2 regions of the Geobacillus sp. CAMR5420 genome follow, and region 1 is predicted to be linked to the other one. Evidence: predicted binding sites of a transcription regulator. Region 1 holds the regulator's gene; the other holds the start of a gene.
What was found. The regulator NrdR, encoded in region 1, represses ribonucleotide reductase genes. The targets are predictions, from matches to a motif close to AACACNATATATNGTGTT.
Positions count from the first base shown of each region.

Region 1 (10,749 bases):
AAAGGAGAGAGGTTCCATGACGTTGACGATCGGATTGACCGGCGGGATCGCCAGCGGCAAAAGCACGGTGAGCGCGATGATGCGCGAGCTCGGCCTTCCGGTCATTGATGCTGACGAAGCGGCGCGCGCCGTCGTCCGACCGGGGGAAGACGCCTACCGTCAGATTGTCGCCGCCTTCGGTCCGGGCATTTTGCAGACAAATGGAGAGATCGATCGGGCGAAACTCGGGGCGATCGTGTTCAACGACGAAGAAGAACGGAAAAAGCTAAACGCCATCGTTCACCCGGCGGTGCGTCAGAAAATGCTCGCGGAGAAAGAAGCGCTCGTCCGTTCCGGGGCGAAAACGGTCGTATTGGACATTCCGCTTTTATTTGAAAGCGGATTGACATCCTGGGTCGATAAAGTACTTGTCGTGTATGTTGACGATGACATCCAGCTTCGCCGGCTGATGGAGCGGAACGGGTTCACTGAGGAAGAAGCGCGCGCCCGCATTCGCGCTCAATGGCCGCTGGCGGAAAAAATGAAGCGGGCCGACGCGGTCATCAACAATAACGGAACGAGGGAAGAGACACGCCGTCAGCTGTTGGCTATTTTGAAACAATGGGACGCCTTGGAAAAATAGGCGTCTTTTTTGTTCGCTTTCAGTCATTTTGTTCTCCACATTTCCTAAAAATATGATATACTATTTATACGAATATAAGAAAATAGTATAACATATATGAGAGGAGAACAAAGTGAATGAAGGCGAAAGTGGCGATTAACGGTTTCGGACGAATCGGACGGATGGTGTTCCGGCGCGCCATCAATTCCTCTGACCTCGACATTGTGGCGGTGAACGCCAGCTATCCGCCGGAAACGTTAGCCCATTTAGTAAAATATGACTCAAACCACGGTAAATTTGACGGTGAGGTCATCGCCTTGGAAGACGGCCTGCTCGTCAACGGCAAAAAAGTGAGGCTGTTAAACTCGCGCGACCCGAAACAGCTGCCGTGGAAAGAGCTTGATATCGATATTGTGATTGAAGCGACCGGAAAATTCAACGACCGCGAAAAGGCGAGCCTTCACCTTGAGGCAGGGGCGAAGCGCGTCATTTTAACCGCCCCAGGCAAAAATGAAGATGTGACGATCGTTGTTGGCGTCAACGAGCATATGCTTGACATCGACCGCCATTTCATCATTTCGAACGCCTCGTGTACGACAAACTGTTTGGCTCCGGTCGTCAAAGTGCTCGATGAAGCGTTTGGGATTGAAAACGGCCTGATGACGACGGTTCACGCGTATACGAACGACCAAAAAAACATCGACAACCCGCATAAAGATTTGCGCCGCGCCCGCTCATGCGCGCAGTCGATCATCCCGACGACAACGGGAGCGGCGAAAGCGCTTGGCCTAGTGCTGCCGCATTTAAAAGGGAAGCTTCATGGCATGGCGCTCCGCGTCCCGACGCCGAACGTCTCGCTCGTCGACTTGGTCGTCGACTTGAAGCGCGATGTGACGGTTGATGAGGTGAACGAGGCGCTGATCCGCGCTGCCAACGGCCCATTGAAAGGCATCTTGGATTTCACGATGGAGCCGCTTGTCTCGATCGATTTCAATACGAATCCGCATTCTGCGATTATCGACGGCCTGTCGACGATGGTGATGGAAGGGCGAAAAGTGAAAGTGCTCGCTTGGTATGACAATGAATGGGGCTATTCGTGCCGCGTCGTTGATTTAGCCCATCTTGTCGCGGCCAAAATGAATGAGCGTCTCAGCGTCAATGCGTAACAGCGGTTCGATGTGAAGCGCGCCGCCTGCGCTATGGCTTTTGCGATCCGCACAAACGGATCGGGCCACGGTGCGGGAGTGGGCGCTTTTTCTCTTTTTTATGCAAAAAAATTAAAAAAGCCTGTTGCAAAAACCCCCTAAACAAAGTATACTATGTCTCGTGAACTTCTTAACGGCAAGGGTAATGTGACTACTTAAAGGGTTAGGACCTCTTAGGACTAACTTTCCCCCGTGGTAGTTATACATGCCATTTTGCAACTCACCTTCTGTTTTTTTATTTGTTTGAGAAAATTGGTTAAAGGGGGATTCTTTTCATGGACACGATGGGTCGTCACGTTATCTCGGAACTTTGGGGATGCGACTTTGACAAACTGAATGATATTGATTTTATTGAAAAAACGTTCGTTGACGCCGCATTAAAGTCGGGAGCGGAGATTCGCGAAGTGGCGTTCCATAAATTCGCTCCGCAAGGCGTAAGCGGGGTCGTCATTATTTCGGAATCGCATTTGACGATTCACACGTTTCCCGAACACGGCTATGCGAGCATTGATGTGTATACATGCGGCCATTTAGACCCGACGATTGCCGCCGATTACATTGCCGAAATGCTGGGCGCGCAAACGCGGGAAACGATTGAACTTCCGCGCGGCATGCGCCCGATCGAAGTGAAAAAGGCGCAGGCGCTGTAATTGGATAATGATAAACCGAAAGGAGCGTAAGCGAAACGCTCCTTTTTTTGCGCCCTCGGCGGTACAACAGCGGCGAAAATCATGGTATGATGGAAGAAAAAGAATGACTAGGGAGACGTGGCAATGAGCATGTGGAAAACACTCAAATACGCCTTCACAAACCATTGTGAAACGCGGGAAAATCATGAAGATGAAGAGCTAAGAAGCCATTATTACAAAGCGACGAACCGCGCCGTCATCGATGCGGTCAAGGAGCTGCTCTCGTCGCTGCCCGGCGCCGAGCTCGTTTCTGTTTCCGAAGAGCGCGGCGAAATTTGTGCGCAAACAAAGCGCGGCAAAAAGTTGTTCATCGTCGCTACCGTCATTTCCGTGCGGCCGTTTGAAACGGCGGTCGACTTTTCCGCGACGACGGAGACGAAGCTATTGCCGTTTGATTTTGGGCATAGCCGGGCGGTCATTCTCGATTTGTATCGGAAGCTCGACGCCCGCCTGCCCTATATCGGTTCCGGACTGAACAGCTAACTATATCTTGTCTGCTTTCGTCCATTCCGGTATGATAGAAAATAAGAAGATCAACGGAGTGGATGTTATGCGATGTCCTTCATGCCATCATCAAGGCACGCGCGTGCTTGACTCGCGCCCGGTTGAAGAGGGTCGTTCGATCCGCCGCCGGCGGGAGTGCGAACAGTGCCATTATCGGTTTACGACGTTTGAGCGGATCGAGGAGCCGCCGCTGATTGTTGTGAAAAAAGAGGGAACGCGCGAAGAATTCAGCCGGGAGAAAATTTTGCGCGGCTTGATCAAAGCGTGCGAGAAGCGGCCGGTGGCGCTCGAGGAGCTTGAAAAAGTGACGCAGGAAATTGAGCGCGAACTGCGCAATCAAGGCGTCTCGGAAGTGAAAAGCGAAACGATCGGCGAAATGGTGATGGAGCGCCTGTCACACATCGATGAGGTCGCCTATGTCCGCTTCGCTTCCGTCTATCGGCAGTTTAAAGATATTAATGTGTTCATTGAAGAACTGAAAGAGCTGATCAAAAAAGGGCAACGGTAAAAAGGGCTTTGGCGTTAGGCGGCAAGCCCTTTTTTCAACGTCTTTTCGGCAGGAAAGGGGAGAGCCGGTTTGAAACGAATACGGCGGAATGGAAGGTCGGAGCGATGCAGCACCATTGGAAAGAGCTGATTGCTGTCGACCGTTATACCGTGCAAAGCCGTGGGGTGTTGCAAGAGGTGGACCGTAAAGTGCTGACGCTGCTTTACCAGCCGCTCATCGGCTGCCGGGCGTTGGCGCTTTATATGACGCTTTGGGGGGAGCTTGAGCTGCTTGACGGCCAGGAAGCGACCCATCATCGGCTTATGGCGCTCATGCAGTGCGGACTGCCGGACATTTACAGCGAACGGTTGAAACTCGAAGGAATCGGGCTGCTCGACACATACGTCCACGCTCCAGAGGCGGATGAACCGAAGCTGTTTCTTTATGAGCTGCGTCCGCCGCTGGCGCCAGACCAGTTTTTCCGCGACGAGATGTTGAGCGTTTTTTTGCACCGGCAAGTCGGCCGCCACTTGTTTATCCAGCTGAGCAACTTTTTTGCCCGTCCGTCCATTGATGAAACGAAATTCACCCAGGTGACGCGGTCGTTTTCCGACGTGTTTTCGGCCGTGCCCGCTGAACAAATCGTCGCCGGCCTCAGCGAAGAAGCCGGGCCCGAGCTGCTTGAAGGGAAGGATCACATCAGGCGGGATGAGGCGTCGTATGTGCTCGATGATGATGTATTCGACTTTGAGCTGTTTTTTGCCGGCCTGTCCAAGCAGCTTGTGCCGCGCCGGGCTGTGACAGCGAAAGTGAAGGAAGCGATTAAAAAGCTGGCGTTTTTATACGGCATTCCGCCGCTTGAGATGCAAAAACTGGTCCTTGGCGTCATCGATCCGGCCTATCATATCGATATTGACGCGTTGCGCCGGGCGGCGCGCGAATGGTATGAGCTCGAACATGGCGGTGTCGAGCCGCGCCTCGTCGAACGAGTGCAGCCGCTCGCCTACCGGACGATGGAAAACATCGAACCGCGCACAAAAGAGGAGCAACTAATGAAACAGCTGGAAACAATTTCCCCGCGCCAGCTGCTGAAAGAGATTTCAGGCGGCGCTGAGCCGTCGCTTGCTGATTTGCAGTTGATCGAAGACATTATGTTCCAGCAGCAGCTGCTCCCCGGAGTTGTCAACGTGCTCATTTATTATGTCATGCTCCGGACGAATATGAAGCTGTCGAAAAAATACGTAGAAAAAATCGCCAGCCATTGGGCGCGCAAAAAGGTGAAAACCGTGAAGGAAGCAATGGAACTGGCGAAAGAAGAGGCGAAAACATACCAAAACTGGGCGAACGAAAAGGAAAAAGGGACGCGGACGGTGCGCAAAGTCGTGCGCACGGAAATCGTCCCGGACTGGCTGAACATGGATTACAGCCAGCCGGATGATGATGATTTTGACGTCGAACAGGCGCGCAAAGAGCTTGAGGAACGGCTGAAAAAATACCGTGATGAATCATAGAGGGAAAAGCCATGGAACGAGTAAACCACCTGTTGCAGCGGTTGCTTGGCAATCAACGGTTTAAACAACGCTACGAACAAATGAAACGCTACATTTTGGAGCATCCGGACGTGCAGCCGTTTTTGCGGGCGCACGAACGGCAATTGTCGGCCGATGCGGTTGACCGCAGCTTGATGAAGCTGTATGAGTTCATCGAGCAGCACGGGAATTGCCGCCAATGTCCGGGCCTTGAGCGATGCAACAACATGCTGCCGGGGTACCATCCAAATTTGGTGGTCAACGGTGGAAGGATCGACGTTGAGTACGACCGCTGCCCCAAAAAAGTGCAGCATGACGAGCGAAAACGGCAAGAGTCGCTCATTCAAAGCATGTTCATGCCGCGCGAAATCTTGCGTGCTTCGCTCTCTGACGTCGATCTCAATGACGATGGGCGGATCAAAGCGATCCGATTTGCCGAGCGGTTTGTGGCGGAATACGAGCCAGGGAAAAAAATGAAAGGCTTGTATTTGCACGGATCGTTTGGGGTGGGCAAAACGTATTTGCTCGCCGCGATCGCCAACGAGCTGGCGAAGCGAAACGTTTCGTCGCTGATCGTCTACGTGCCCGAGCTGTTTCGTGAGATGAAACATTCGCTTCAAGACCAGACGATGAACGAAAAGCTTGATTATATCAAAAAAGTGCCGGTGCTGATGCTCGATGACCTTGGGGCGGAGGCGATGTCAAGCTGGGTGCGCGATGATGTATTTGGCCCGATCTTGCAATACCGGATGTTTGAAAACTTGCCGACGTTTTTCACGTCGAACTTTGATATGCAGCAGCTCGCCCATCATTTGACGTATTCGCAGCGCGGCGAAGAAGAGAAGGTGAAGGCGGCGCGCATTATGGAGCGAATCCGCTATTTGGCCTATCCGATTGAAATCACTGGACCGAACCGCCGTGAGCAAAATATATAAAGGCGATTTGAAACGTTGCCGTTTGCACAGGCATGTTGATTAACCCATAAAAACTAGTTGAGCAGGTTCTGTTTCTAGCTTTTCTGCCGTAGTCGGCAAGCGGTTCGTTTGCCGACTGGGGCTGACCCAAAAGGGTAATTTCCCTTAAACAAAACACAACATATTGTTTCTTATTTAATTGTTTTATGCCTGTATACGGTAATAAGAAAGGGTGTCCCGATCCTTTTGGGGCACCCTCTCCTCGAACAATGAACGCCGCTAAGCTTTGTGGTTTTTTAGTCTAAACAGCCCGTTGTCCCCATATATATAAACCAAGCATTCCTTTCGGGCTAAAGGGGGGACAGCGGGTGATCGAAATCCATTTTGACGAGGCAAGCGAGGCGGAAAAATTGGTTGGGCTGCTAGATCACCGGCAACCGGATGACGGTCCGCTGTTTCATGCCGCTTATGACGGGAACAAAACCGTGGCGGTTTACATACAGGGCGAGGAGAAGCGTGTGCTTGAGGAGCATATCATCCCAGCGATGACGGCGTTTATGCAGGAGGTGATGGAAGACCGGCTGCTGCTATCCATCATTGCCAATGTTTTTTATTTCCGCGACGTCGAAGAACAGCAGCAAATTTTGGCCCTCGCTCATTCGTTTTTGGACGGCGAGCGGCGCGATTACCGGAAAAGCGCGGCGTTTGCCGCCTCGCGCACCGTGATGTTGCGCGACGCTTTTGCCTCCTTTTTGCGCGACGGCTTGTCATTTTCGTTTTCTTCGTTCGTTACGTTCCGGTTAAAGCCGTATATGGAGCGCCTCCAACATTATGTCGAGCTGGCGATTGATGAATACAAGCTGGAGCAGGAGTATCAAAATTTTGTGCAAATGCTGCGCGACTGCCTGGCTGGCCGGACGCCGCAATGGCCGCGCCTGTATTTGGTGCACGATCCGCCGCACTTCGTATTTTACGACAGCGAGCGGCGGGAGCTGTCGGCGGCGGAAGTGAGACAGTTGATCGACCGCCATCTCGTCTTCAGCCAGCCGATGTATATTGATGCATCGGTGCTCGCTCCGCTTGTCTCGCTCGCTCCGGCGGAAATTGAGCTGTACACCGATCATCCGGATGACGGCATGGTGCAGACACTGCAAAACGTGTTTCAAGAACGTCTGATCGTCTGCCGCCGCGCCGATTTTTCCCGCTTGTTTGCCGCCAACGCTGGAAATGGGGGAGAAGCTTGATTTTTCCTGCTGTTTTCGCTATAATGTCGTCATGAATATGGATGAATACAAGCGATGACGAGGACATGGGTGCATTTTTACGGTTTCCAGAGAGGGAAGGCAGCGGCTGGAACCTTCCTAACACGAAAAATGCGCTTACCCCCTCAGAGCTGCGGCAGCGAACGCAACGCCCAGTAGTTGCCGCCGGTGGACGACCGTTATTCTTGTTGAGCCATGGCATGGCGAGGCGCTGCCATGGGAAGAAGGGTGGAACCACGATGAAAACTCGTCCCTTTAGGAGGGAGGAGTTTTTTTATTTTTCCATTTTCATTATCATGACAAAGGAGTGATTGCCGATGCCAGACGTCATTCGCATCACGTTCCCAGATGGGGCGGAAAAGGAGTTTCCGAAGGGGACGACGACGGAAGACATCGCTGCCTCGATCAGCCCGGGGCTGAAGAAAAAAGCGATCGCCGGCAAACTGAACGGCCGGTTCGTTGATTTGCGCACGCCGCTTCACGAAGATGGCGAGCTTGTCATCATTACCCAAGACATGCCGGAGGCGCTTGACATTTTGCGCCATAGCACCGCCCACTTAATGGCGCAGGCGATCAAGCGGATGTATGGCAACGTCAAGCTCGGCGTCGGTCCGGTCATTGAAAACGGCTTTTACTATGATATCGACATGGAGCATAAGCTGACGCCAGACGACCTCCCGAAAATCGAAGCGGAAATGCGCAAGATTGTCAAAGAAAATTTGGACATCGTCCGCAAAGAAGTGAGCCGCGAAGAAGCCATCCGGCTGTATGAAGAAATCGGCGATGAGTTGAAGCTCGAGTTGATCGCCGATATTCCGGAAGGCGAGCCGATTTCGATTTATGAGCAAGGCGAGTTTTTCGACCTTTGCCGCGGTGTGCACGTGCCGTCGACTGGAAAAATCAAAGAGTTCAAGCTGCTCAGCATCTCGGGGGCCTACTGGCGCGGCGACAGCAACAACAAAATGCTGCAGCGCATCTACGGCACGGCCTTTTTCAAAAAGGAAGACTTGGATCGTTATTTGCGCCTGCTTGAAGAAGCGAAAGAGCGCGACCACCGGAAGCTCGGCAAAGAGCTTGAGCTGTTTACGACATCGCAACAAGTCGGACAAGGCTTGCCGCTATGGCTGCCGAAAGGAGCGACGATCCGCCGCATTATCGAACGGTACATCGTCGACAAAGAAGTGGCGCTCGGATACGATCATGTCTACACACCGGTGCTCGGCAGCGTCGAGCTGTACAAGACATCGGGCCATTGGGACCACTACAAAGAAAACATGTTCCCGCCGATGGAGATGGACAACGAAGAACTTGTGCTTCGTCCGATGAACTGCCCGCACCATATGATGATTTACAAAAGCAAGCTGCACAGCTACCGCGAGCTGCCGATCCGCATCGCCGAGCTCGGCACGATGCACCGCTATGAAATGTCTGGAGCGCTTACCGGCCTGCAGCGCGTCCGCGGCATGACGCTCAACGACGCCCACATTTTCGTGCGCCCGGACCAAATCAAAGACGAGTTCAAGCGCGTCGTCAACTTGATTTTGGAAGTCTATAAGGATTTCGGCATTGAGGAATACTCGTTCCGCTTGTCTTACCGCGATCCGCATGACAAAGAAAAATATTATGATGACGATGAAATGTGGGAAAAAGCGCAACGCATGCTGCGGGAAGCCATGGACGAGCTCGGCCTCGATTACTACGAAGCGGAAGGGGAAGCGGCGTTTTACGGGCCGAAGCTCGATGTGCAAGTGCGCACGGCGCTTGGCAAAGACGAGACGCTCTCGACGGTGCAGCTTGACTTCCTGTTGCCCGAGCGCTTTGATTTGACATACATTGGCGAGGATGGGAAGCCGCATCGTCCGGTCGTCATCCATCGCGGCGTCGTCTCGACGATGGAGCGGTTTGTCGCGTTCCTCATCGAGGAGTATAAAGGCGCGTTTCCGACATGGCTCGCCCCGGTTCAAGTCAAAGTGATCCCCGTGTCGCCGGAGGCGCACCTCGATTACGCGTATGACGTGCAACGGACGCTGAAAGAACGCGGCTTCCGCGTCGAAGTCGACGAGCGCGACGAAAAAATCGGCTATAAAATCCGCGAAGCGCAAATGCAAAAAATCCCGTACATGCTCGTTGTCGGCGATAAAGAAGTGTCTGAGCGAGCGGTCAACGTCCGCCGCTATGGAGAAAAAGAAAGCCGGACGATGGGGCTTGACGAGTTTATGGCCTTGCTCGCTGACGATGTGCGGGAAAAACGGACAAGATTAGGGAAAGCGCAATAAACCGTTGACAGGCGACATAAACGTTCAAGCGCTACAAGGAAGCAACGGTGGCGATGGCCCATGTCATGGGCGGTTTTTCAAAGAAATGGCGGCGTGAACAAGATTTTCTCTTGCCAATTGAATGTTGATCCGCTATAATAAAGGACGTTGTGTTTATCAAGATCCGCTCCTTGACATGCCATCGCCAAGGTGGTATAGTGTATAAAGTGGAATGATTGCTTGTTTGTAACAAAAGCAGAAGCACCCCGCTTCTCACCTGACCGACGCCAAGACGGCTGTTGGTAGGTTGTTACGGTTCGTCAATGCGAGTGTAAGGACGTACTGCGCGGGTGCTTTGTGCATCTGCGCTTTTTTTTGGGCTGGAAGTGGGGCTCTGCTGGCAAACAAGCCAGTCGGAAAAAACCTTGGAGGTGGCTCATTATTAGCAAAGATTTTATTATCAACGAACAAATTCGTGCCCGTGAAGTGCGCTTGATCGACCAAAACGGCGAACAGCTTGGCATCAAGTCGAAGCAGGAGGCGCTTGAGATTGCGGCAAGACGCAACTTGGATCTTGTGCTTGTCGCGCCGAACGCCAAACCGCCCGTTTGCCGCATCATGGACTACGGCAAATTCCGCTTCGAGCAGCAGAAGAAAGAGAAAGAAGCGCGCAAAAAACAAAAAGTGATCAACGTCAAAGAGGTGCGCCTCAGCCCGACGATCGAGGAGCATGACTTCAACACGAAGCTGCGCAATGCGCGCAAGTTTTTGGAAAAAGGCGATAAAGTGAAGGCGACGATCCGCTTTAAAGGTCGGGCGATCACCCATAAAGAAATTGGGCAGCGCGTCCTTGACCGCTTCTCGGAAGCGTGCGCCGACATTGCCGTTGTCGAAACGGCGCCGAAAATGGACGGGCGCAACATGTTTTTAGTGCTCGCACCGAAAAACGACAACAAGTAAGGAGGAACCTGCGATGCCAAAAATGAAAACTCACCGCGGCTCGGCGAAACGGTTCAAAAAAACGGCCAGCGGCAAATTAAAACGCGGTCATGCCTATACGAGCCACTTGTTTGCCAATAAAACGAAAAAACAAAAGCGTCATCTCCGCAAAGCGACGCTTGTCTCGCCTGGAGATTTCAAACGCATCCGCCAAATGCTTGACAACTTGAAATAACGACCGACTATAGGAGGGAACGATTATGCCACGCGTAAAAGGTGGACCAGTGACGCGCAGACGTCGCAAAAAAGTGTTAAAACTCGCAAAAGGCTATTTCGGCGCGAAACACGCATTATATAGAGTCGC
Region 1 is NZ_JHUS01000056.1:20,431-31,179, reverse strand. It holds gene coaE (dephospho-CoA kinase) at 17-622, shown strand; gene DI44_RS03440 (glyceraldehyde-3-phosphate dehydrogenase) at 739-1,767, shown strand; gene speD (adenosylmethionine decarboxylase) at 2,082-2,456, shown strand; gene DI44_RS03450 (hypothetical protein) at 2,580-2,978, shown strand; gene nrdR (transcriptional regulator NrdR) at 3,046-3,507, shown strand; gene DI44_RS03460 (DnaD domain protein) at 3,612-4,997, shown strand; gene dnaI (primosomal protein DnaI) at 5,009-5,950, shown strand; gene ytxC (putative sporulation protein YtxC) at 6,298-7,173, shown strand; gene thrS (threonine--tRNA ligase) at 7,509-9,467, shown strand; ribosomal protein L20 leader region at 9,694-9,827, shown strand; gene infC (translation initiation factor IF-3) at 9,822-10,406, shown strand; gene rpmI (50S ribosomal protein L35) at 10,420-10,620, shown strand; gene rplT (50S ribosomal protein L20) at 10,646-10,749, shown strand, end outside.

Region 2 (10,749 bases), on a different contig from region 1:
GCCTCGAGCCCGGGTCTTGGTACGTAAAGTTCGTGATCGTCATCATCGGCACGACACGGGCGGCATAAGCCGCCTGAATGAATGCTGTATCATTGATCGGATTGAGCCCGCCATCGGCGCGGATCGTGTAGGCGAATGGCGCGGCATAGGTCAAATGGCGGCCGACTTCGCGCACTTGCTCCGCTCCTTTCTCCCCTTGGTCCACCGTAAATGCGTTCACCTCGATGAGCGGCTTCGCCGGCGGGATGATGAGCCGCTGTCCGGGGACGATCCGGTTCGGATCGGTAATATCGTTTACTTCGATCAGCTGCTGAACCGTCACTCCGTAGAACGAAGCGATTTGCGCCAGCGTCTCCCCGCTTCGCACCGTATGGATGCGCGCTGGGATGAACAACGTTGTCCCTGGATAAAGGAGCGACGGATTCGTGATCCGGTTCGCCTGTATAATCGCTTCGACCGCCACTCCATACTGGCGCGCAATTTGCCATAACGTTTCCCCTGTGCGGACCGTATGGTAACGATATGGAACCGGGATGACGAGCGCTTGGCCAACGGCTAGCCGGTTCGGGTCGCTCAGTTCATTGGCGGCGACAATCCGCTCGAGTGGAACGCCGTAACGCTGAGCCAACTGCCAAAGCGTCTCCCCGCGCTTTACGACATGAACAATCATGACGCTCCCCCTTTCGTTCCCTCCTTTTACCACTATATTTTGGCTTTTGCCTTTTATGTAAAAAAAAACGCCGGTTCCTCTACGGAAACCAGCGTTTCATCCATTCAAACCCATTCGTATCGCCATTACAGGCCGCACTTCAGCTGCGCGCCGCAGCTTGTGCACGTGTTGCAGCCGCCGATCTCTTCGATCGTCCCTTCGCGGCAAATCGGGCAAATATTGCCGATTTCGGAACCGATTGTCACATCGGTGGCGCGCACATCTTGAATCGTATCAACGAGCACGACGGGGCGTTTCGTCTCTTTTTCCTCGAGCTCCTCTGGAAGCAGTTCAAGTTGCTCTTCAATCTGATTCTCCTCAGCCTTTAACGTCAACACTTGTGCATCGCGGCTGCCGTCGACATAGACGGTTCCGCCTTTCGCACCGCAACGCCATAAACGCTCGTACACTTTTTGCACTTGCTCGACGGTGTAGCCCTTCGGCGCGTTGACCGTTTTCGACAAGCTCGAGTCGACCCAACGTTGAATGATGCACTGCACATCGGCGTGCGCTTCCGGCGGCAAGTCCATCGCCGTCACAAACCAAGGCGGCAAGTGGTTCGGGTCGGCTTCCGGGTGTTTGTCCAAATATTCTTGGACGATGTCCGCTTTCACTTCGATAAATTTGCCCAAGCGCCCGCTCCGGTAGTACGAGAACGAGAAGTACGGCTCAAGCCCGGTTGAGACGCCGACCATCGTTCCCGTCGATCCTGTCGGCGCCACCGTCAGCAAGTGCGAGTTGCGGATGCCGTATTTCAAAATATCTTGACGAATATCTTCCGGCATCCGTTTCATGTAGCCGGTGTTGATGAACGCTTCACGCAGCTTGCGCGTCTCTTCCTCCGTTTCGCCGACAAGAAACGGGAAGCTGCCTTTTTCTTTCGCCAGCTCGATCGATGCCCGGTATGCGGTCGTGGCGATCGTGCGGAACAGCTCATCGACAAGCTGGTTTCCTTCCTCAGAGCCGTACGCTTTTTCGCAGTAAATGAGCAAGTCTGCAAGCCCCATGACGCCAAGGCCGATGCGGCGCTCGCCGAGCGCTTGTTTTTTGTTTTCCTCAAGGAAGTACGGCGTGGCGTCAATGACGTTGTCTTGCATCCGCACCCCGATTTCGACCGTGCGTTTCAGTTTTTCGTAGTCAATGACCTTCCGTTCTTTGTCCACCATGTTCGCCAAGTTAATGGCGGCCAGATTGCACACCGAATACGGTGCCAACGGTTGTTCCCCGCACGGGTTGGTCGCAACGACTTTTTGCCCGTACGCGCGGGCGTTCGTCATTTCGTTGGCGTTGTCGATGAAGAAAATGCCCGGCTCGGCTGAATACGTCGCGCAAATGTTGATCAGCTTCCACAGTTCGCGGGCGCGGATTTTCCGGTAGACGCGGACGCGATAGCCCATTTTCTCCCATTCGCGTACATCGCCGACTTCATGCCATTTTTCGTTGTAAATGCGCATTTCCTCTTCGGAATAGGTTTCCACGTCCGGGAAGCGGAGCGCGTATTCTTCGTCCTTTTCGACCGCTTCCATGAACTCTTTCGTCAGGCAGACGGAAATGTTCGCACCGGTCAAAAAGTCTGGGTTGTGCACCGTATATGTACCGCCGGTGCGCAGTTTTTCTTCGGCGTCTTTGATGATTTCTTCAGTGAAACCGCCGTAGTCAGGCGCGTTCTTGTATCGGACGATCGCTTCATACATCGCCCGCTCCCGCTCGGTGAGCGGCGTAAATTTCAGTTTGTCGCGCGCTGCTTTTTTGATGCCTTCGTCTTCCATATTTTCGAGCAGGTAGCGCAAAATGCGCGGGTTTTGCATTTTCGAGACGATGAATTCGATAATGTCCGGGTGCCAGTCAGCAAGCATAATCATTTGGGCGCCGCGGCGGGAGCCACCTTGCTCGACAAGGTGGGTCAGCTTCGCAATATCGTCAAGCCACGAGACCGACCCGGACGATTTGCCGTTCACCCCGCGCGCAAGCGTATGGCGCGGCCGCAATGTCGAGCCGTTCGTCCCAACGCCGCCGCCGCGGCTCATGATTTCCATCACCTGCTTCCGATGTTCGGAAATTCCTTCGCGCGAGTCTTTCACAAACGGCATCACATAGCAGTTGAAATACGTCACTTCCTTGCCCGAACCCGCCCCGTACAACACGCGGCCGGCCGGAACAAAATTCAAGCTTGCGAGCTCTTGATAAAACTTTTCGAACCACTCTTTCCGCTTTTCTTCTGTCTTTTCCACCGCCGCCAGCCCAGTCGCATTGCGCTTGGCGATTTGCTCATAGAAAATTTCGAGCGGCTTATCAATAATGTCGAGCGACCGAACCACAATGCCGGTCTCCGCCTCTTCCCCTTCGAGCACGTGCCGGTATTCGTCTTCAATCAACACGCGCGCCTTTTTCGCCTCCCAATCGATGTCGACGATAAACCCGAGCCCTCGTGCCGGGAATTTCGGATCCTCCTTGATCGTCAACACGACGAAATCGCCCGGTGTGAGCGTCAGCTTCTCCGTATCTTTGAATGAATACCGGTCAAGCATGACCAAACGGGATACGCCTTTATGGGTGATGTGCATATCCGGCGTAATCGGATGCACTTGCGGAAATAGGCGGATATCCTCGTTCAGCTTGTCAATATTGATCTTCATTTTTTCGGATGACGCCACCGTCATTCTCCTATCTCTCCTCTTTTATATAATCTCTCATGTTTTTGGCAAAGTTGTCCTGTCTTCTCTACCTTACCATATCAAACAGAAAAAAACAATATATAGTATGATTTTTTATGAAAATCATACTATATATTGTTAAAGAGAACAAATGATTTCATTTTGTCAAGCAAAAAAAAACAAAACACGGCGAAAAGCGGAGAAAAACGGGGGAGTGCCGCTGTTTTTGCCGGAAAACGAACGATTTACCGCGTCGCTGCTCAGCGCTTGAAGTTCCATTCGTCGCTTTCGTATTTCGCCCGCGCCAGCTCTTCAACGTACGCCCGCTCTTCGGCGGTGAGCGTGTACGGTTCCAATACGATGTTCAATCCCTTTTCAAATCCTTTGTAAAACGCCTCTTTCGCTTCCTCGATCGTCACCGTGCGGCTCGTCAACTCATTGATCGCGACTGCCTTCTTTTTAAAATCGCGCTGCAGACGCTCTTTCACCCGCTCGTTTGGATATTTAAACAAGCTGAACAGCAGCTCTTCGTCCAGATCAAGCAAAATCGATCCGTGCTGCAAAATGACGCCTTTTTGCCGCGTTTGCGCGCTGCCGGCGATTTTCCGCCCCTCAACGACAAGCTCGTACCATGACGGCGCGTCAAAACAAACGGCCGAGCGCGGGCTGCGCAAATCTGCCTTCTCTTCTTCCGTTTTCGGCACGGCAAAATACGCATCCAACCCAAGATAGCGAAATCCCTCTAAAATTCCTTGCGAAATGACGCGGTATGCTTCCGTCACCGTCTTCGGCATCGCCGGGTGCGACTCGGAGACGATCACGCTGTATGTCAATTCTTTATCGTGCAGGACGCCGCGCCCGCCGGTCGGCCGACGGACAAAGCCGAGGCCGTGCCGTTTGACCGCCTCTAAATCAATTTCTTTCTCCACTTTTTGAAAATAACCAATCGACAACGTCGGCGGATTCCAGCCATAAAAGCGGATCGTCGGCGGAATTTTGCCTTCGCTGTGCCAATCGAGAAGCGCCTCATCGAGCGCCATATTGAACGCCGGCGGGCAATAGCCGGAATCGATAAAGCGCCATACTTCTTTTGCCATCGTTCCACCTTCTCTATTGTTCCATACTCTAAACGCTGCGGCGGCTTGTCGACCACCGCCAAGGGGCGGGACGCTTTTGGCCGCCTTTATTAGTTTAGCAAACAACGCCGGTGAAGGAAAGAAAAATGGCATCGCGAAAACCTCTTTGCTTCCCGGCGGCGACTTTATATAATAGGAAATAGCAGACGAAGCGAAAGGAGGCATGACGGGTGGAAGCATTGCTCATTATTCTCGGCGCAATCATCGTGTATTCCGTCATTACGTACTTCTGGCAGAAGAGAATTGTCAAAGCATTGACAGAGGAAGAGTTCCGCGCCGGTTATCGAAAAGCGCAACTCGTCGACGTCCGCGAACCGGATGAGTTTGCGGCTGGACATATTTTAGGGGCTCGCAACATCCCGCTCACGCAGCTTCGCATGCGCATGAAAGAATTGCGCAAAGACCAGCCGATCTATTTGTACTGCCAAAACGGACTGCGCAGCGGGCGAGCCGCGCAAATGCTCTACCGAAAAGGATACCGCGACTTGTACCATTTAAAAGGCGGATTTAAAACATGGACCGGGAAAGTGAAGAAAAAAGCGTAGCCCGTTAACCAAAAAGGCGCTCTGCCCAAACAGGCAGGCGCCTCTTTTCGCATGCGCTAGACCGCCGCAAATTCCGGCGGCAGGACGACCGCCTCAAGCACCGAAGCAGCCGCGCCGATGGCGCAGCTTTTCTCTTTCAGCTTGGAGGAGATGATGGACGGCTCGCTTTCTTTTTTGACGAGAATCCGCTTTCTCACTTCTTGGCGCGCCGGACCGATCACATACTCGCCCGCTTGGGCAATCGGACCGCCGATGATGACTGCTTCTGGATTGTACGCATAAATCACCTGCAACAATCCAACGCCGAGATAGCGCCCCGTTTCCTCCAAAATGCGCGCCAGCTGTTCATCGCTTTCTGCTGCCAACGCCATCGCAGCGATGGAAAAGCGTTCATCGAGCCATTCGGAACGCCCTTCTTCAGCCAAACGGCGCTCAATGTATTTTTCCGACGCATACATTTCCCAGCAGCCGATGTTGCCGCAGCTGCAGCGAATGCCGTTGACATCGATCGTATGATGGCCGATTTCACCAGCTAGGCCGCTGACACCCCGATAGAGCTGATGGTGAAGAACGACGCCGGCGCCAATGCCGATTCCGGCGCTGATGTAAACAAAGTGGGCGAACTCGTTGCCGGCGCCGAACCACTTTTCTCCAAGCGCCGCCAGTTTCGCCTCATTCTCGACAATGACAGGACGCTCAGGCCACCGTTGCCGCAAAACAGCCGCCAAGGCGACATCGTCCCAGCGCAAGTTCGGAGCAAACACAACGGTCCCGCTTTCGGTATGGACGACGCCCGGCACGCCGATGCCGATTCCCATCACACCGTACGGTGTCGCCGGCGCCCGGCGGATGGCCGCCTCGATGAGCTCCATCATTTCGCCGATGATCGCCTCCTGCCCTTCAGACGGGCGGAACGAACGCCGTTGCTCCCAAAGAATGTCCGCGTTTAAATTGGTCAACACGGCATACAAATAGTTCACCCCCAGCTCAACGCCGATAAGCGAGCCGGCGTCGGCGTTGAAGCGAAGCATGAGCGGCCGGCGCCCGCCGGTTGACTCGCCGATTCCGCTTTCATGGACGAAATGCTCGGCGATCAGTTCGTCAACAAGCGCGGAGACAGTGGCCTTGTTCAATCCGGTTGTCTTGGCGATATCGGCGCGCGAAATCGGATGCTGGTCGCGAATCAATTTTAAGACGAGCTGTTTATTCATTTTTTTTACAAGAGAAATGTTTCCTGTCCGCACGTCTCTGTCATCCTTTTCATTTGATTGATCGAATGTGTCTTGCGAAAGGGCAGGGGCGCCTCGCTATTATGGCGGTTGCTGCATCCGTCGATTCCTGCCGTGCAGGCTTCTTGGCCATCCGCTTTTTCACTCAAGCCGTCGGGCGCCCGTGCACCGACTGTTAAGGCTAACTTCTCCATATGGACACATGCTTTTTCTTTCTTGATCTTAGTTTATATAATAAACTAATTCAACGTTTTTGTCAATGGCTCATCCGGCGTACAAAGAAACGGCCCGCTCCGTTAGGGAGCGAGCGCTCATCAATGCTCAAACGTCAGTTGTCGCTATGTTTTGGTTTTTGATAGCGCAAAATCGGCTTGCGCGCTGCGGTCGTTTCATCAAGTCGCTTCACAACGGTCGTATGCGGCGCTTCTTGAACGATTTCCGGATTTTCCTCCGCCTCTTTGGCAATTTGGATCATGGCGTCAATAAACGCGTCAAGCGTCTCTTTCGACTCCGTCTCCGTCGGCTCAATCATCATGCACTCTTCGACGATGAGCGGGAAGTAAATCGTCGGCGGATGGAAGCCGAAATCAAGCAGCCGTTTGGCGATGTCGAGCGTTCTGACGCCGAGTTTCTTTTGCCGGCGTCCCGACAGGACGAACTCGTGCTTGCAATGGCGGTCGTACGGCAAATCGTAATAGTCGGCAAGCCTCCGCATCATATAGTTGGCGTTTAACACGGCGTACTCGCTCACCGCTTTTAAGCCGTCCGGCCCCATCGAGCGGATGTACGTGTACGCCCGGACGTTGATGCCGAAATTGCCGTAAAACGGCTTGACGCGGCCGATCGACTGCGGGCGGTCGTCATCGAGATAATAGCCGTTTTCTCCTTTTTCGATGACCGGCTTCGGCAAAAACGGAACGAGGTCGGCTTTCACCCCGACCGGGCCTGAGCCTGGGCCTCCGCCGCCGTGCGGGCCGGTGAACGTTTTATGCAAGTTCAAATGAACGACGTCAAAGCCCATGTCCCCCGGGCGCGCCTTGCCAAGAATGGCGTTTAAATTCGCCCCGTCATAATACAGCTTGCCGCCGGCTGCGTGGACGATTTCAGCCACTTCGACGATCTGCTCTTCAAACAGCCCGAGCGTATTCGGATTCGTGAGCATAAGCGCCGCTGTATCCGGACCGACGACGCGCTTTAAGTCCTCTAAATCAACAAGTCCATCGGCGGTCGATTTGACCGTCACCGTCTCAAAACCGGCGACCGTTGCCGACGCCGGGTTCGTCCCGTGCGCTGAATCCGGGACGATCACTTTCGTCCGGTTGAAGTCGCCGTTTGCTTCATGGTAAGCGCGGATCATCATCAGCCCGGTCCACTCGCCGTGGGCGCCGGCCGCCGGCTGCAAGGTGACCGCATCCATGCCCGTGATTTCTTTTAAATGCTCTTGCAAGTCGTACATCAACTCAAGAGCCCCTTGCACCGTTTTCTCTGGCTGAAGCGGATGAATGTGGGCAAACCCGGCGAGGCGGGCGACGTTTTCATTGATTTTCGGATTGTATTTCATCGTGCACGACCCGAGCGGGTAAAAACCGGAATCGACGCCGTGGTTTCGTTTCGAGAGCGCCGTATAATGGCGCATTAAGTCAAGCTCCGACACTTCCGGGAGCTCCGGCTCTTCAGTGCGAAGATAATCGGCCGGCACGAGCTCGCTGACATCGACAGCCGGCACGTCAAGCGCTGGCAGGCTGTAGGCGATGCGCCCCGGCTTGCTTCGTTCGAAAATAAGCGGTTGATCGTTACGCATGGCCATCCCCCAATTCATTGACAAACCGATCGATTTCTTCTTTTGTCCGCAGTTCGGTGACAGCAACAAGCATATGACCGGCAAGCTCCGGATAGTCAGCCCCAAGGTCATAGCCGCCGATGATTCCTTTTTCGAGCAGGCGATCGTTCACATCAGAAACCGGCCGTCCAAGCCGGATGACGAACTCGTTGAAAAACGGGCCGGCAAACGGCGACGACAGTCCGCGCTTTTCAAGTTCCACCTTCGCATAATGCGCTTTTTGAATATTCATCGCCGCCATTTCTTTCACGCCCCGCTTGCCAAGCGCCGACAGCGCAACGGAAGCGGCCAAGGCGTTTAACGCTTGATTGGAGCAAATGTTGGATGTCGCCTTATCGCGGCGGATGTGCTGTTCGCGCGCTTGAAGCGTCAAGACAAACCCGCGGCGCCCGTCCTCATCGGTCGTCTGCCCGACAAGACGGCCTGGAATTTTGCGCATGAGCGGCGCTTTGACAGCGAAATAGCCGCAATGCGGGCCGCCAAATTGCGTCGGGATGCCAAATGGCTGCATGTCGCCGACCACAATGTCGGCGCCAAACGCTCCGGGTGGAGTCAACACACCAAGCGCCAATGGGTTGCTGGCGACGACAAACAAACTTTTCTTTTCATGCGCAAGCGGCGCGATCGCTTTCAGCGGCTCGATTTGACCAAAAAAGTTCGGGTATTGGACGACAACGCACGCCACATCATCCCCCATTTCCGCTTCAAGCGCCTTAAGATCGGTGATGCCGCCGTCATACGGAATTTCTTTCACTTCGAGCTTCTGTCCTTTGGCGTACGTGCGCACGACTTCCCGATATTGCGGATGAACGGCGGTCGAGATGAGCACTTTCTTCCGCTTCGTATGCGCGGCGCTAAGAAGCACCGCTTCGGCAAGCGCCGTGCCGCCGTCGTACATCGACGAGTTGGCGACATCCATGCCGGTCAACTCGCACACCATTGTTTGAAACTCAAAAATCGCCTGCAGCTCGCCTTGGGAAATTTCCGGTTGATACGGCGTATAGGCCGTATAAAATTCAGAGCGCGACAGGACATGGTCGACGACAGCCGGAATATAATGGTCGTACACCCCGGCTCCTAAAAAGGAAACGTATTGTTTTACGCTGGCGTTTTTTTCCGCTAAGGCCGCAAGCTCTTTCCACAGCTCTGGCTCGGATTTGGCCGGTTTCACCTTCAGCTCGCCGCGGAAGCGGACTTGTTCTGGAATATCGGCAAACAAGTCGTCAATCGAGGCGACGCCGATCGTCTTCAGCATCTCCTGTTTGTCTTCTTCCGTCATCGGCAAATAACGATGGAGCACTGCGTTTTTCCCCTTTCCTTGTCGCTTTGGAATCGTCACTTGGCCCGCCTGTAAAACGGAATCGGCACGATGTTCGCTTTCAGCCGCTTGCCGCGGATGTCCACCTCCACCTCCCGGCCGATGGCAGCCACATCCGCTTTCACCAAGGCCAAGCCGATGTTTTTCTTCAGCGTCGGCGACTGCGTGCCGGTCGTGACGAACCCGACCTCTTCGCCGTCGGCAAATACAAGGTATCCGTGGCGCGGAATGCCTCTGTCGATCATTTCAATGCCGACGAGCCGGCGCGGCGGCCCTTCCTCTTTTTGCCGTTTCAATACAGCTTGGCCGATAAACGGCGTCTCTTTTTCCGTTTTGACGGCAAAACCAAGCCCGGCTTCAACTGGTGAAATCGAGTCGGACAGCTCTTGACCGTAAAGCGGCAGGCATGCTTCAAAGCGGAGCGTATCGCGCGCCCCCAGTCCGCATGGGAGAACGCTGTCACGAGCTCCGGCCGCTAGGATCGCCTCCCATAGCGCGGCGGCGTCTTCCGCTTTACAATATAGCTCAAACCCGTCTTCCCCCGTATAGCCGGTGCGCGAAACGAGCGCCTTCACGCCCGAGACTTCGACGCCGTCGGCGAATGAAAACGGGCGCAGCGCCGCCAAATCAAAATCCGTCAATCGCTGCAAGACGCGCTCCGCTGCCGGCCCTTGCAAGGCAAGCTGAGCCGTTTCGGACGATACATCTTGAAGCTCGACGTCGCCCTCAACATGCCCGCTTAGCCAAGCGAAGTCTTTTTCCGTATTCGCTGCGTTGACGACCAGCAAGTAGTCATTCTCTCCTTTTTGATAGATGAGCAAATCATCGACTGTGCCGCCGTCCTCATAGCACATGAGCGTATATTGCGCCCGGCCGGGCCGCAGTTTGGCGACGTCATTGGTCATGAGCTTTTGCAAAAACGCGAGGCTCCCACGGCCGCGGACGACAATTTCCCCCATATGGGAGACGTCAAACAGCCCGGCGCGCGTTCTTACAGCCTCATGTTCTTCCTTGATGCTGGAAAACTGCACCGGCATTTCCCAGCCGCCAAATTCAATCGTTTTGGCGCCGCAACGGGCGTACACCGAGAATAGGGGCGTGCGCTTTAGCATCTGATTCCCTCCTTTGATCCACGTCACACAAAAAAGGACAGACTTCCCCTATCAACAAGTAAGGGGGCTCTGTCCTGGCACCTGAAAGTTTCCCGCCGGCCCGTTTGGCGCGTCCGTTCGCGGTCCATGGGGCCGATCGGTTTCCTCTTGGGTGGCCTGCGTGAACGCAGGCGCTCTCCAGAGCTGCGTCAAGCAAGAGTCTTTTT
Region 2 is NZ_JHUS01000052.1:58,724-69,472, forward strand. It holds gene DI44_RS04975 (LysM peptidoglycan-binding domain-containing protein) at 1-670, opposite strand, end outside; gene DI44_RS04970 (vitamin B12-dependent ribonucleotide reductase) at 796-3,369, opposite strand; gene DI44_RS04965 (biotin/lipoate A/B protein ligase family protein) at 3,624-4,460, opposite strand; gene DI44_RS04960 (rhodanese-like domain-containing protein) at 4,670-5,044, shown strand; gene DI44_RS04955 (ROK family protein) at 5,101-6,288, opposite strand; gene gcvPB (aminomethyl-transferring glycine dehydrogenase subunit GcvPB) at 6,602-8,074, opposite strand; gene gcvPA (aminomethyl-transferring glycine dehydrogenase subunit GcvPA) at 8,067-9,413, opposite strand; gene gcvT (glycine cleavage system aminomethyltransferase GcvT) at 9,449-10,543, opposite strand; glycine riboswitch at 10,730-10,749, opposite strand, start outside.
Region 2: the regulator NrdR is predicted to act here: its motif matches at 3,455-3,472, upstream of DI44_RS04970 (vitamin B12-dependent ribonucleotide reductase).